2 regions of the Thioalkalivibrio sp. ALE20 genome follow, and region 2 is predicted to be linked to the other one. Evidence: riboswitches for the same ligand, from Rfam matches in the RefSeq annotation. Region 2 holds a riboswitch; the other holds the start of a gene.
What was found. A riboswitch is a leader RNA that binds a small molecule or an ion and turns the genes downstream of it on or off. The one in region 2 is predicted to bind cobalamin.
Positions count from the first base shown of each region.

Region 1: linked by a shared signal. The riboswitch ahead of F790_RS0112800 (TonB-dependent siderophore receptor) and the one ahead of F790_RS0106600 (TonB-dependent receptor domain-containing protein) in region 2 are both predicted to bind cobalamin.

Region 1 is NZ_KB906483.1:30,461-37,205, forward strand. Features, by position in the region: gene F790_RS0112800 (TonB-dependent siderophore receptor) at 1-1,397, opposite strand, end outside; cobalamin riboswitch at 1,535-1,789, opposite strand; gene F790_RS0112805 (hypothetical protein) at 2,290-2,781, shown strand; gene F790_RS0112810 (heme-binding protein) at 2,917-3,420, shown strand; gene F790_RS0112815 (DUF3634 family protein) at 3,463-3,801, opposite strand; gene F790_RS0112820 (universal stress protein) at 3,801-4,220, opposite strand; gene F790_RS0112825 (hypothetical protein) at 4,350-6,515, shown strand.
Region 2 is NZ_KB906473.1:219,395-226,139, reverse strand. Features, by position in the region: gene F790_RS0106610 (cobaltochelatase subunit CobN) at 1-218, opposite strand, end outside; gene F790_RS0106605 (cob(I)yrinic acid a,c-diamide adenosyltransferase) at 409-975, opposite strand; gene F790_RS0106600 (TonB-dependent receptor domain-containing protein) at 980-2,839, opposite strand; cobalamin riboswitch at 2,992-3,244, opposite strand; gene F790_RS0106595 (hypothetical protein) at 3,299-5,194, opposite strand; gene F790_RS0106590 (class I SAM-dependent methyltransferase) at 5,305-6,537, opposite strand.

The DNA of each region.
Region 1 (6,745 bases), on a different contig from region 2:
TGCAGCGAGGTGTTGTCGACCTCGGTGGAGGTCTCGTCGTGGCGGGCGCCGTAGACCAGATCCAGGCGCTCGCTGATCGCCCATTCGTGCTGCAGGAACACCCCGCCGACCCACTGGTCGTCTTCCGGCTCGTGCGCCGGTTCGCGGTCGCGGTAGGTCTGATGCTTGTGTTCGAAGCCGGTCAGTACCGTGTGGCGGGCGTCGGGCCGCCAGGTGGCGGCGAAGTCGTGGACGCGGTCGGTGAAGGTGACCTCGCGCGGGCCGAATTCGCTGTCCCCGGTGGCATCGAAGCCGAAGTCCGCGGCCTCGAGGAAGGTGTTGGAGCGGTCCATCTCGAACTTGCTTTCGTAGGCCTGGTAATTCAGCTCCAGGGTGTCGGTCACGAACCATTCGGCGGCCACGGCCAGATCGCGCCGCTCGCTGTCCTCGCTGCGCTGTGCCGGGAACTGCAGGGCGCGCACCGGATCGCCATTGTTGTTCGTGTAGCCGGTGGCCACCGGCGGACGCTCGTGCAGGAAGCGCCGCTCGCGCTCTTCGCGCAGCAGGCCGGCCTCCAGCTCCACGTTGAAGTCGTCGGTGAACCAGTGGCTGACGCCGGCGCGCAGGTTGTAGACCCGCGCGCTCTCGCGGCGGTCCTCGTCGAAGGCGTAGCGGTCCTGGATCGCGTGGTCATCATCCAGCGCGCCGGACTCCGACGGCCGGACCTGCTCGCTCTGCTCGGCGATGCGCACGTCGGCAATGGCGCCTTCGGAATACGCTTCGCGGTCCAGCACATCCGCCAGCAGCCGGAACCGGGTGTCGCGGGTGCCGCCGCCCAGAAACAGTGAACCGTTGATGCGCTCCCCGCCATCGGCGCTGGCGGGCATGCCGCCCTGCAGCTCCACGCTGCCTTCGAAACCCGCATCCGGCCGGCGGGTGATCACGTTGATCACGCCGGCCACCGCATCCGAGCCGTACACCACGCTCCCGGGGCCCTTCACGATCTCGATGCGCTCCACGTGGCTGACCGGGATGCGGTTGAGCTCGAAGCCGCGGCCGGACGTGCCGCTGACCCGACGGCCATCCAGCATGTAGATGATGTCCGCGCGGCCGCCGCCGCGGATCGAGAACCGGTTGCCGTCGGCACCGGTAAAGAGGCTGGACTCGGCCTGCAGGGCCTCGTCCAGCATGGTCGCCCCGCTGCGACGGATGTTCTTGCCGGTGATCACTTCGGTGGAGGCGGGCGTGTTCTCCACCAGGCGCTCGGTGCGGGTCGCCGCCGTTACGCTGATCTCGGGCAGCACCTGTGCGGAATCGTCGGGGTCTTCTTCGCCGGTGGCCGGCGGTGCCGCCAGCAACAAGGGCACGGCCGCGGCACCGCCTAGCAGGGCCGCGGGAAACATCTTCTTCGGGAACATTGCGAACTCTCTTTGCGCACCGCCCGTGCGCCGTGGTCGTGGGTGTCGACCGCGGGGGTGCGGGCGTGCGCCATCGTCGGCGCGTCGTGAACCGATGCGCAGCGATGCCGATTCGCCCGGTGATACCGCTCCCCGCGGTTCTCCGTTGTCCTCCGGGCCGGTCTCCGGGCTTGCGGGCTGGAGCCGTTGGCTCCGGGGCAGACCACCTTCCCGCGAAGTACGCCCTGAACGGACGCGTTCTTCGCAGTGGTTCGCGAGGGTCTGCCGTGACCCGCCTACCGTTGCGGGGGCAGCGCCGGACTTGTGCGCAGGTCGAGGCCGGGCACGCACCGGACTTCCCGTTTCACTCGTCGTCGGGATGGCGACGAAGCACCCGGGGGAGACGGAATATTAGTGATGGCTAATGTGTGGTGTCAAACCAACAGTGTCCGGGTGACCCACGGTCGTGGCCGCGGTCAGTGCCTGGCATGTGGTTTGCAAAGGGATCCATTCGGGTGGATTAAAAAAGGGCCGCCGGGTCGGTGCGGGGGGGCACCGAGAGCCGACGGCAAAATCCAGAAGAGATGGAGGAGAGAAGGGGCCAGGGGGCCCCTGCATGGCGAACCGACGCTGAGCTGCCGTCGACTCGACAATGGGAATTATACACGGCCGCAAATTGGAATCAATCCATATTCGAAAATTTTTTGGAGATAATTTTCCCCTTTTGACAGTGACTTGCGAGCGTTCGGGTGTCACAGGTGGCATTTTCATTTATTAGTGACTGCCAATATTCGCAGTTTGAGTGGTCAGCTGATCGGCGGTATCGGCATGTGGCCGCGTCATGGCGGGAAATACGAGTTGGCAGGGAGATTGCTTCTTCCGGGCAGGATCATCAGCAAGAGGCCGACAGACCATGACGATGCACCTGAGAATGATCGATTGCGGCGGTCACCTGGACGCCGAAGCCCGCAAGCAGCACGAGCGTGAGCAGGTGGTCTTTCAGCGCCTGCTGGAGTCCCACGACGCAATCCGGAGGGAGCTGGAGTTCATCGAGGGTGGTACCCGGACGGTGACGACGGCAACGGATCCGGAACTCGCCGCGCTGCTGCGGGTGCACGTGCCGGAACTGCATCGGCGGCTGCGCGAGAGCGCACACTTGCGTGACCGTGATCCGCTGTATCGCACCCTTTTCGAGCAGCGCGGGCGCATCGAAGTGCACGTGGAAGAGCGCCCGGACGGCGTGGTGGTGGACGAGGTCAGCGAGGACCCGGGTCTGGCGCACAAGCTGCGCGAGCACGCCACGCAGGTGAACACCTTCGTGCTGGCGGCGCGCGAGCTCGCTCGCCAGTACCCGCCGGTGATGGCCGATGATGCGGTGTCCGAGCGGGTCGGCCGGGTGGCCTGATGGCGGTCGGCCGCGCCGGTTGCGGAAACCGTTGAGCCGGACCGGAACGTGGCGGGCGTCCCGAAACGGAGCTTGCCAAATCCCCGTACGGGGCCTACAAGAATGGGTGGAGTCCACACAACCCTGGAGGTTGATATGTCCCCATCCATGCGTTCAGCACTGTTGGCCGGCGGCCTGATGACTCTGGCCGCCGCGCCCGTTCATGCCGATTCGGCCACGTTCAACACCCCCAGCCTGACACCCGAAATCGCGACCAAGGCCGTCGAGGCCGCGGTGGATGCCTGTCGTGATCGCAACGCACAGGTAACCGCAGCGGTGGTCGACCGCTTCGGGACCACTCAGGCTCTCAAGCGGGATCGGTTCGCCGGTCCGCACACCGTCGGCACTGCACAGAGCAAGGCCTGGACGGCGGTCAGCTTCCGTACCGATACGCTGGAGCTGCGCGATGATGCCTTCCCGGGCGAGGTCAGCTACGGCATCCAGCACCTGCCCAACGTCACCATCCTCGGCGGCGGCGCTCAGGTCACCTCCGACGGGCGCATCGTCGCGGGCATCGGGGTGTCGGGCAGTCCCAGCGGCGAGGTCGACCACCAGTGCGCCATGGATGCGATCGACGCCATCCAGGACGATCTGCTCTGACGGTGCATTATCCGGCCCTGCCCGTACCGGGGAGGGCCGGTTTCAGCGGCGCTTCTTGCGCCCGCGCCGGCGGCGGCCGACCTTGACCCGCTCCGCCGCCGCCTGCAGATGCGCACGGGCCTCTTCCGGCACCCGGTGCGAACAGCGCACGCGAACGCCGTCGCGGCCACGCACCGCGGTGATCCTGCCGCCCTGCAGCCCGTGGCGGCTGACCACCTCGCGCACCGCGTGCAGGAAATTGCGCGGCGGATCCCCGCGGGTGGTGTGCACGCTGCCGTCTTCTTCGATCACCACGCTGAACAGGATGCTCACCTGCCATACCAGCAGAATGGCGGCGATGATCAGAAAGCCGATCATCAGCACAAAGGCGATGAACATCATCAGCGCAGCACGAAGACCGAAACCGGGAGGCGCCGGGCGAGCTCACCCGCATTCGAACTGATCAGATGCAATCGGTCGGCCACGCCCGGGATGTGCGAGGCCATCACCACCAGGTTGGCATCCAGTTCCTTCTGCGCCTGAGCCAGCTTGTCATCCAGCTCCACCGCCACGTCGTTGCTGTGCATCAGCTTCGAATCGGTGCGAATGCCGTATTTCTCGCCCTGTTCGCGGGCGAAGTCCGCCAGATGCCTTTCCATTTCCTCCGGGGTCCGGGCGGCTCGGTTGGCCAGGCTCCCCGAAACCGTCACGTAGTACACCGTGGCGTCGTACTCCCGTGCCATCCTGGCCGCGATTTCGAGGCTGTTCTGCAGCTTGTCGGTGTGTTCGAGATCCACCGGGATCATGATTCGTTCAAACATGGTTGCTCCCTTAACGGTTCGGTCGGCCCGCCCGACCTTTCAGCCGTATAGCAGATTCCGGCGGGGCGGGGCAGTCGGCTGACGGCCACGGTGATATGGTTTCACAGTTTTCGTCCCGGAGGATATGCGTTGGCAGCGGAAACAGGGGGCGGGGAAGACCCGTACAAGGTCCGGCTGACCCCGGCGTTCTCCGTACTGGTGGGGGGGCACCGCGGGCAGCGGCTGGAGCGCAACTGGCTGTCGCACGGAGATACCGAAGCCCGCCGGGCCAGTCTGCAGGCCACCCTGGAGCGGGTGCTGCGGCGGCTGTACGGCGCGGCCGCGGAACGTTTCGCCAGTACCGATGCGGTGTACGCGGACGTATCGCCGGTGATGCGGCTGATCACCGGGCGTGCCACCGGGACCAACGAGCTGGCGCGATCCGCGGCCGCGCGTCTGGATGTGGACCTGCATCTGATGTCCACCAGCCCCGAGACGGCCGGCGAGCCGGGAGCGCATGCCCGCCGTGGCGTGGTGCTGGGGGCCGAGCCCGTTCATGGTGCGGAGGACCCGCCCGAGTCGGTGCACCGCCTGCGGGATGACCTGGCGCTGACGTTTTCGGACATGCTGGTGGCCGTGTGGGACGGGCAGGAACCCCACGAGGTCACCAGCGGCGCGGGGCAGATGATCCGTGACGCGGTGATGCGCCGACAGGGCGTCCTGCTGCTGTATCTGGACCCGGAGCAGGACACCCCGCAGCTGATGATGCTGACGGCGGCGCGGGTGACCGACGCGGCGCTGACCCGCCTGGACGTGATGGAAGTGACCCCGGCGGCGCTGCTGTCGCTGTTCGACCCGGTGGAGCTCGACTCCCGCCGGATCGACGAGTGGCTGGAACGCATCCTGTGTCCGTTCACCCCGGCCCTCGACGAGACCACCACCGAGAATCGCCTGATCCGGCGGATCGATGACCAGGTGGGGGTGGGGCACTACGTGGTCTGGTGGGGGCTGTGGCTGCTGGGCCTGGTGGGGCTGGCCCGACGTCGCCGGCGTCCGCCGGGGTTATGGAACTGGGTGACCGGCAGCTGGATGTGGCTGCACGCGATGCTGGAGCCCCCGGCGCGCAGCCAGCCCTCGCGTGTGGTGGAACTGCTGCAGACCGATGCCCGTGACGAAGTGCGCCGCCACTGGGTGGTGAACCGTCTGCATGCGGCATCCTCCGCGCTGGCCATGCTCGACCTGCGCGGGGCACTGCGCGCCCTGCGCCCGGCGCCGTCCCGCGGCAACCGCTACAACGCGGTGCGTCCGAGTCCCGAGCGCGAGGCCGAGCACCCGATCCGCGAACCGGCGTTCGAGCACTTCTTCAACTGGTCCGACGAGCAGGCGGGCATCTTTGCCACGCGCCACCAGGACGACACCTGGATGATCTACTACGCGGCGGCGATGGCGGTGTTCGCCGCGGTGGCCGGGGCTCTGCAGGTGTGGCCGGCGACGCCCGGCGAGGTGTCTTATTTCTGGATCGCGGTGGAGTTCGTGCTGCTGCATTTCATCGTGCGGCGCGTGCTGAAGGCCCGCTACCGCGATCACCACGGACACTGGATCCGCTTTCGCTTCCTCGCCGAGCAGCTGCGTTATCTGCGTCTGGGGTATCCGTTACTGGTGCTCCCGAGGACGTTTTCCGCACCGTACTGGCGGCCGGAGAACCGCCGCCCCGAAGGTCGCCCCATGGAACTGCATTCGGAGCTGGAGAGCGCCGAACTGTGGGTGCTGCAGCGCCTGCTGGTGGCCGAGGGCATGCCGCAGGACCGCCGTGGCCGCGTGCCCTACCGGATGAGCGAGCACAACGAGGCGGCACTGGATTACATCCACGACGTGCTGGACGAGCACCGCGAGTATTACCGCCGTTCGGCCCACAACCTGGAGATGAACCACAAGTACCTGCACCGGCTTGCGTTCACGCTGTTCTTCGCGACCTTCCTGGTGGTCACGCTGCACTTCTTTTTCCACTTTCCGTGGAGCCTGTTCTTTACCGCGTTCTTCCCCGCCTGGGGTGCGGCGATCCACGGCATCCTCGCGCAGAACGAGGTCGTGCGCATGTCGGCGATGTCCGGCCAGGTCTGGCGCCAGCTCCGTACCCTCGAGGAGGCCTTCGCCCTGCACAAGCAGGTGCAGGAGGACTACGCCGTGGAGCAGACCCGCTGGATGCGCACCGAGGAACTGCGCGAGCTGGTGGGCGCGGCGACGCACATCCTGTCCGACGCCAACCGCTACTGGCGTTCCCTCCTGCGCCACAACCAGGCGGACCTGCCGGGCTAGATGCGATCTCTCAATAGGTGGCGTCGAGGATGGTGTAGCCCTCGGCGCGCCAGCGCAGCATGGCGATCGGGGCCTGTTCCACCGGCCGTATGAAGTCCGGCAGGTCCTCCGGGGCCAGGTCCAGGCGGCGCAGGCTCGCGGCATCGGCCTTCAGCCGTACGCCGTCCTGCGCGGCCAGCCGCGCCAGGCGGTCGCGCACGTGGCCGGCCGCGGTGGCGTCTTCCAGCGGG
Region 2 (6,745 bases):
GCGTCCGCGTCCTCCCACAACGCGGTGACCTCGGAGTCATCCTTGTCGGCCAGCTGCTCCGGCGTACGCAGGCGCACGTCGGATTCGGGGAAGGCCTCGAGGAAACGATGCGCCCCGGCCGTGACCTCGGCGGCGGAGCGATCCGAGACGATGCCGAGGATATGCGGGGACGCGTCCGTGTCCGCCGCCGGAACCCCCGGCAGCAGTAGCGCCAGCAACAGGGGGTAGCGTTTTTTCCATGTACTCATCATTCAACACCCGGATACGTGCACACACTGCCGCCGGGACACTCGAGGCGTCCCGACGGAGCGTGGATAAAAGGGGAGCGGCCGCGGGTCGCGTCAGCGTCGCGGCATTACTGTCGATCGGGGCCGTCGCGGATCCGTCATCACGACGCCGCGGGCAGAATCAGCCGCCGGAGGCCTCGCGCCGAGCGGCGGGCTGCCACAGGACCTCGGAACCGTTCTCGTGGCGCGCCAGCACCCGGCACAGCACGAACAGCAGATCCGACAGGCGGTTGAGGTAAGCCAGCGAGCTGGGCCGCAGGGCCTCGTGGTGATTGACCGCGACCAGCCGCCGCTCGGCGCGGCGGCAGACGGTGCGGGCAATATGGCAATCCGCGGTGGCCGGGCCACCGCCCGGGAGGATGAACTCCTCCAGCGGCGGCAGCTCGTCATTGAAGCCGTCGAGCTCGACATCGAGGCGCTCCACCGACGCCTCCGGCAGCGCCTGATGCCCCGGCACCGCCAGCTCCGCGCCCAGGTCGAACAGCTCATGCTGGATCAGCGACAGCGAACGCCGTACGTCCTCGGGCAGCTCGTGCACCAGCACCCGCCCGATGACGCTGTTCAGCTCGTCCACGTCACCAAAGGCTTCGACGCGATGCGAGTCCTTGTCCACGCGCGAACCGTCACCCAGGCCGGTACGCCCCTCGTCACCCGTGCGGGTCGCGATCTTCGACAGTCGATTGCCCATGACCTTACCTCTGCTGCTGATAACGCAGTTTCACGAACGCGGCGCGGCCCGGGGTATTGAAACCACCCTGGGTCTCGTAATCCCGGTCGAAGACGTTGGTCAGGGAGCCTTCGACCGTCCATTCGGGGTCGAGGGCATACGCCGCACGCAGGTTCATGGTGCCGTAGCCCGAAAGCCGTTCTTCGTTGCTGGCATCGTCGTAAGTCCGGCTACGGGCGAGGATCGTACCGCCCACGGAGAAATCGCCAATTTGACGATCCAGATCGAAGCGGGCCGAGACCGGCGCCCGGCGCGCCAGCTCATTCCCCGTGTCCCGGTCCTCGGCGTCCAGCAGGGTCAGCGAGACCCGCGAATTCCACGGGCCAAGGTCATGCCCACCTTCGATTTCCATTCCTTGAATCCGCGCGTTTTCGACATTGCCTGGCTCATAGACATCACTAAACGGATTGCCATCATCACAATTCGCCACGCAGCGGTTCACAATAAGGTCATCGACCCTGGTTTCGAACACCGCCACATCCACATAGGCAAGACTGGCTGAATACCTCCCGCCCAGTTCAAATGTTCCCGATTCTTCCGGGGCAAGGTCCGGATTACCTCGGAACCACCCCTCATCGGGCCAGTAAAGGTCATTGAAGGTCGGCGCCTTGAAGGCGGTGCCATAGCTGGCGCGCAGCCGCAGAGCGTCGGTAGCCTGCATGCCCCAGGCGACCTGACCGGTGGTCTTGTCACCGAACTGCTCGTTGTCGTCGTAGCGCAGCGAGCCTTCCAGATCATGGTTGCCGAGCTCGGTGCGCACGACTGAATAGACGCCTACGTTGTAGCGCGAATCCTCATCAAAATCTTCGTTACTGTCGACCCGATCTTCGTAGGCATCCACCCCGGCGATCAGGTCGGTGCGTTCACCCAGGCGGACATCGTTACGCCAGGTCAGCTGATCCCGCCGGGTGTCGAAACGGGAGTCGGCAACCCCGTTTTCGAAATTTTCGTTTTCGTCACGGCTTTGAGCATAGGCAAGCTCCGTATCCCATTGCTCCAGGACCGGGAAACGGACTCCGGCCTGCACTGCCCCGTGAACAAAATCCGTCTCATCCGTACTGAAAGCGTCGACTTCAGTGTTACCTTCGGAATAGAGGAGATTGCCGAAGAGTTCGATCCCGTTGTCGAGGCGGTGAGCAACCTTGCCGGCCAGCGAGGTGTTGTCATAGCCGTCGGGATCGTCATCACCCATGTCATCCTGGACATTGATGCCTTCGGTGTCATACATGCTCACGGACAGGCTGTAATCGGTGCGCCCGGTGCCGCCGGCCACGCCGAGCCCGGCCTCCCAGGTGCTGAAGCTGCCGGCGCCGAGGAAGGCATTGACCCGCGGCGGACCTTCGCGGCCCGCGCGGCTGAAGACCTGGGTCACCCCGCCGATGGCATCGGAGCCGTAGATGGAGGTGCGCGGCCCGCGCACGATCTCCACGCGGTCGATCTCCTCGGGCGGCAGGAACTGCCAGCTGGCACCGCCGGTGGTGGCCGAGCCCATGCGCACGCCGTCGATCAGCATCAGGTGGTGATCGGATTCGGTGCCACGCAGGCGCACGCTGGACTGCTTGCCGAACGGGCCGGCGCTGGAGACGGAGACCCCGGCGCGCCCCTCCACCAGATCGGTGAACTGGCGCGGTTGCAGGCGTTCGATCTCTTCGCGGTCGATAACGGTCACCGAGGCCAGGGCCTCGTCCACGGTCTGGCTGAGACGGGTCGCAGTGACCTGAACGGGTTCCAGGGTCGCGGAATCGGGGCCGGTACCCGGCGCTTCGTCGGCCACGGCCGGGGACACGGCTGCAACGATGGCTGCGGAAAGGATACTGCGTTTCATGTCTTCGGATCTCCCGGCGAGCCGCCCGCACGCCGCTGGTTCACGGGGATCGCGCCGGCGCGAGGGATGAAGACGAGGAACGCATTCCCGGCGGGAAACGGGTACGGGGACCCGTGGCGGGAACGGTCATCCGTCTCGCACGCCCTCCGCGTGCCGCACGACCATTCCCCGGCCGGTCTCCGGGCTGACGAGCGGGAGATTCCCGGCGGGCGGCGCCTTCCCGTGTCCATGACACAGTGGCATTCGGCCGCCAGCCTCGAGGATCCACTGCCGAAGGACTCCGGAATGGATCCGCGCTCGATCACCGTTGCGGGGGCAGCGCCGGACTCGCGCGTGAGCGCTCACCGGACTTCCCGTTTAACCCGGCGGCGAAACCGCCAGGGCACCGAGGAACGGGGCGCAGGGTACATGAGGGCCCCCTGATTTTCCACCCGCGTTCTCCGGCCGACCGCACGGCGTTCAGGTCTGCCGCACCTCCTCGGCCTGGCGATAGCGGGCGCCACGACGCAGCAGGCGGCCCCATTCCTTGTCCTGGACCATCGCGTCGAATTCCGGCGAGCGCTCGGCACGCAGGGCCACCGGGTGGGACTCGTCCCCGGTGTTCTGCGCCAGCATCGCCAGGCGCTCGGGGTTGGCCCGGTAATGGGTCTCGAGAAAGCCGCGCATGCCGTCGGTCAGCGGCAGGTGGTAGACCCGGGTCAGGCGCAGCGCGAGCCGCTCCGCCGCGCGCCCGAGGTCCTGACGGACCATGCGCACCATGGCGGAGCCCAGCCCGGCCTTGGCGTCGGCGCTCATGCCCACGTACAGCCCGCCGAGATAGGCTGCGGGACTCGCATAGATCGCCCGCTGGATACCGGGGTTGCTCAGCTCCACCAGCGGGTCGAGCAGCAGCGCCAGCTGGATGCCGATGCGCTTGGCGGTATCGCCGTCCAGCGGCTTCTTGCCGAAGAAGATGAAATCGCCCTCGCGCCGGATCTGCAGCTCCTCGAGATATTCGCACAGACCGTCGGCCAGCCGGATCTTCTGATCATCGTCCAGTTCGATCAGCTCCTCCGACACCCGGATCCGCCGGGCCGAACGCTTCTGCCAGCGCTGAGCACCCTTGCGGTCCCGTTCGCGCCGGCGCAGGTTTTCCCAGCGTTCCACCGCATTGGCGTAACGGCTCTGCGCCTGCATCAGGCGGTCCCGAGCTTCACGCAGTTCTTCCACCTGCGACATCGCGGCACCCAGGATACGGCCGTCGGGGCTCTTCACGTCCGGCTCCGCCTCCAGCATGGTCCGCAGGCCGGCCAGCACCTGCTGTCCCATGACCGGCAGGGGTTCGCGCAGATGCTGCTGGGTGATGCCACTGGTCTCGCTTTGCGCCAGCAGCATCCCCAGCGAGCGGAGACGGCTGATCACCCCGGCCTGGGCCACGCGGAAGCGATTGCTCTGGTATTCCAGCCGGTCCAGCGCCCGGCCCAGCTGCCAGGGCCCCGACCATTCGAAACTCAGGCGCTTGATCTGGCGGCCGTTGACCAGCTCGAAGGCGAGCACGACAATCGCCTGGACATCATCCAGGGTGCAGCGCGTAAGGTCATCCGCATCCGCTGCGGAGAACAGGCGTTCGAGAAACTGGTCGATGCGGCGCACGCCATCCTCGCGCGTCGGCGCAACCCCCTGCAGCCGGTCGCGCAGCAATTCCGCCAGCTCCGAATCCTCGGCATGCAGCCGCTCGAGCGCGGCCATGCGCGCGTCGGCGGTGGCCTCCACCAGGTCCGCGACCCGCGCATGCAGCCCCAGACGCCGATAGATCTCGATCTGCTCGGCGGTGGAGGCCAGCGTCGGGTCGCCGGTCATTTCGCGCACCGCGACCGCCACCGCCTCCGGGGAGACCTCCACCTCGTGCAGCAGCACCGCCGCCGACTGGCGCCGCCGCATGTCCGGCGTCATCTCGCCCATGGCCAGGTCACGGGTCGCGAACAGCAGATCCGGCAGCAGATCGATGGTATTGCGCAGCTGGACCTGCGAGCGCTCCTGACGCCGCCCGCGGGTCGCATCGGCGACAAATCGCGCAACCAGGCCGATCACCCCGAACAGCAGGGTATAGACCGCGAAGAAGACGAAGTTCTGGGTGGGAGCCGCATGGCCGAACCCGAGGAAATACCCGCCCTGCATCGCGAGGAAGGTCACGGGGCCGGCCGCCCACAGAAGCTGCAGCAGGTTCAGCGACCACGGGACTTTGCGGGCACTGGTCGCCACCTCGGTGATGCGGCTGCGTCCCGCAGCCTCGATCAGGACCTGGTCCTGATTCGACTCCTGCGTTTCGGGGGCCCCCGATGCCTCGGACTTGCGTTGACGAAAAAGGCGGAACACCCCTACTCCCCGAACACCGGAATCCCCGGTCAGTGTAAAGCTCGAACGCCCCGCACGTCGCCGTCACGAACGGCGGGGATCCACACTGGACCCGTACCGGAGCCCGGGGTTCACCGCGCGGAAGAAATCAGCTCGTTCGCCGGCGGCACCGAACGCACCCCGGGGTCTTCGCGCCCGCAGAGATAGTCACGGGTGAGCGGAACGGCATCCTGCCGACGCGCCATCTGGATATGGAACACCACCTGCTTCCACCAGCGGAAAGTGCCCTCGCAGCTGGCCAGATAGAACTCCCACATGCGGCAGAAGCGCTCGTCGAAACTGGCCGCCGCCTCTTCACGGACTGCCTGAAAGCGCCGGTACCATTCGGCCAGGGTTTCGGCATAGTGCAGCCGCCAGAATTCAATGTCGGTGGTGTAAAGCGGCGTGGGCTCCAGCGCTTCCATCACCTCGGACAGGGCGGGGGTGTAACCGCCGGGGAAGATGTATTTCTTCAGCCAGGGATTGGCCGTGCCCGGTGGCTCCTGGCGACCGATGGTGTGCAGCACCGCGATCCCGTCGGGCTTGAGCAGGTCGTTGACCCGCTGGAAAAAGGTGCCGTAATTCGGCTGCCCCACGTGTTCGAACATGCCGACACTGACGATCCGGTCGTACTGATCGTCGTGCTCGCGATAGTCCTGGTACAGGAAGCGCACCTTGTCCTCCAGACCCCGGCGCTTCGCTTCGTCCTGCGCTACCCGCAGCTGCTCGCGCGACAGGGTGATGCCGTCGACCCGGACATCCGCGTGCTCGGCCAGATACATCGCCAGCCCGCCCCAGCCGCAGCCGATGTCCAGCACGCGCATGCCCGGCTCCAGGCACAGTTTCTGGCGCAGGACCTCGCACTTGGCCTGCTGCGCCTCCTCCAGGCTCATCCCCGGCTCGGCGAAATAGGCGCAGCTGTAGAACATCCCCTCGTCCAGGAACCGCCGGAACAGCCATTCGTCCACGTCGTAGTGGTGAGAGATGTTCTTGTAGCTGCGCGCCACCCGGTTGCCCTGCTCCACGAGGGCGCGCAGCGAACGCGTCAGGAAACCGACCCGCTTCTGGAACATCGGCGCAAAATTGCGCATGGTCATATCAAGAAAGGCCCGCAGCCCTTCCGGACCGGGCGACCACAGCCCGTCCATGTAGGTCTCGCCCAGCTCGAAACCGGGATCCCGCGCAATGCGCTTCAGGGCGCCGGCATCATGCAGCTGCATGACCACTTCCGGCTCGCCGCTGCCAAAACGCTGCTCGGTGCCATCCGGGTGACGCAGGGTCAGCGTCCCGTAGCGAACATGCTGTTCCAGCATCCGTTCAATCATTACTGAGTGCCCCCGATTCCCTGAAATCCGGCACGATTCCGTGTCCGGCTATTTTTATACTGAGTCTAACTCTCACCCCCGGGCCCGTCCAGTGGAGCCGGTCCGCACACCATCCGTTGTACCAACGCATCAAGCCCAGGGAAACACTGATCAATGTACACGTTCGCGTTGGCACCCCAGGTTTTCCGAGACAAGGCGCGGTGCGCAG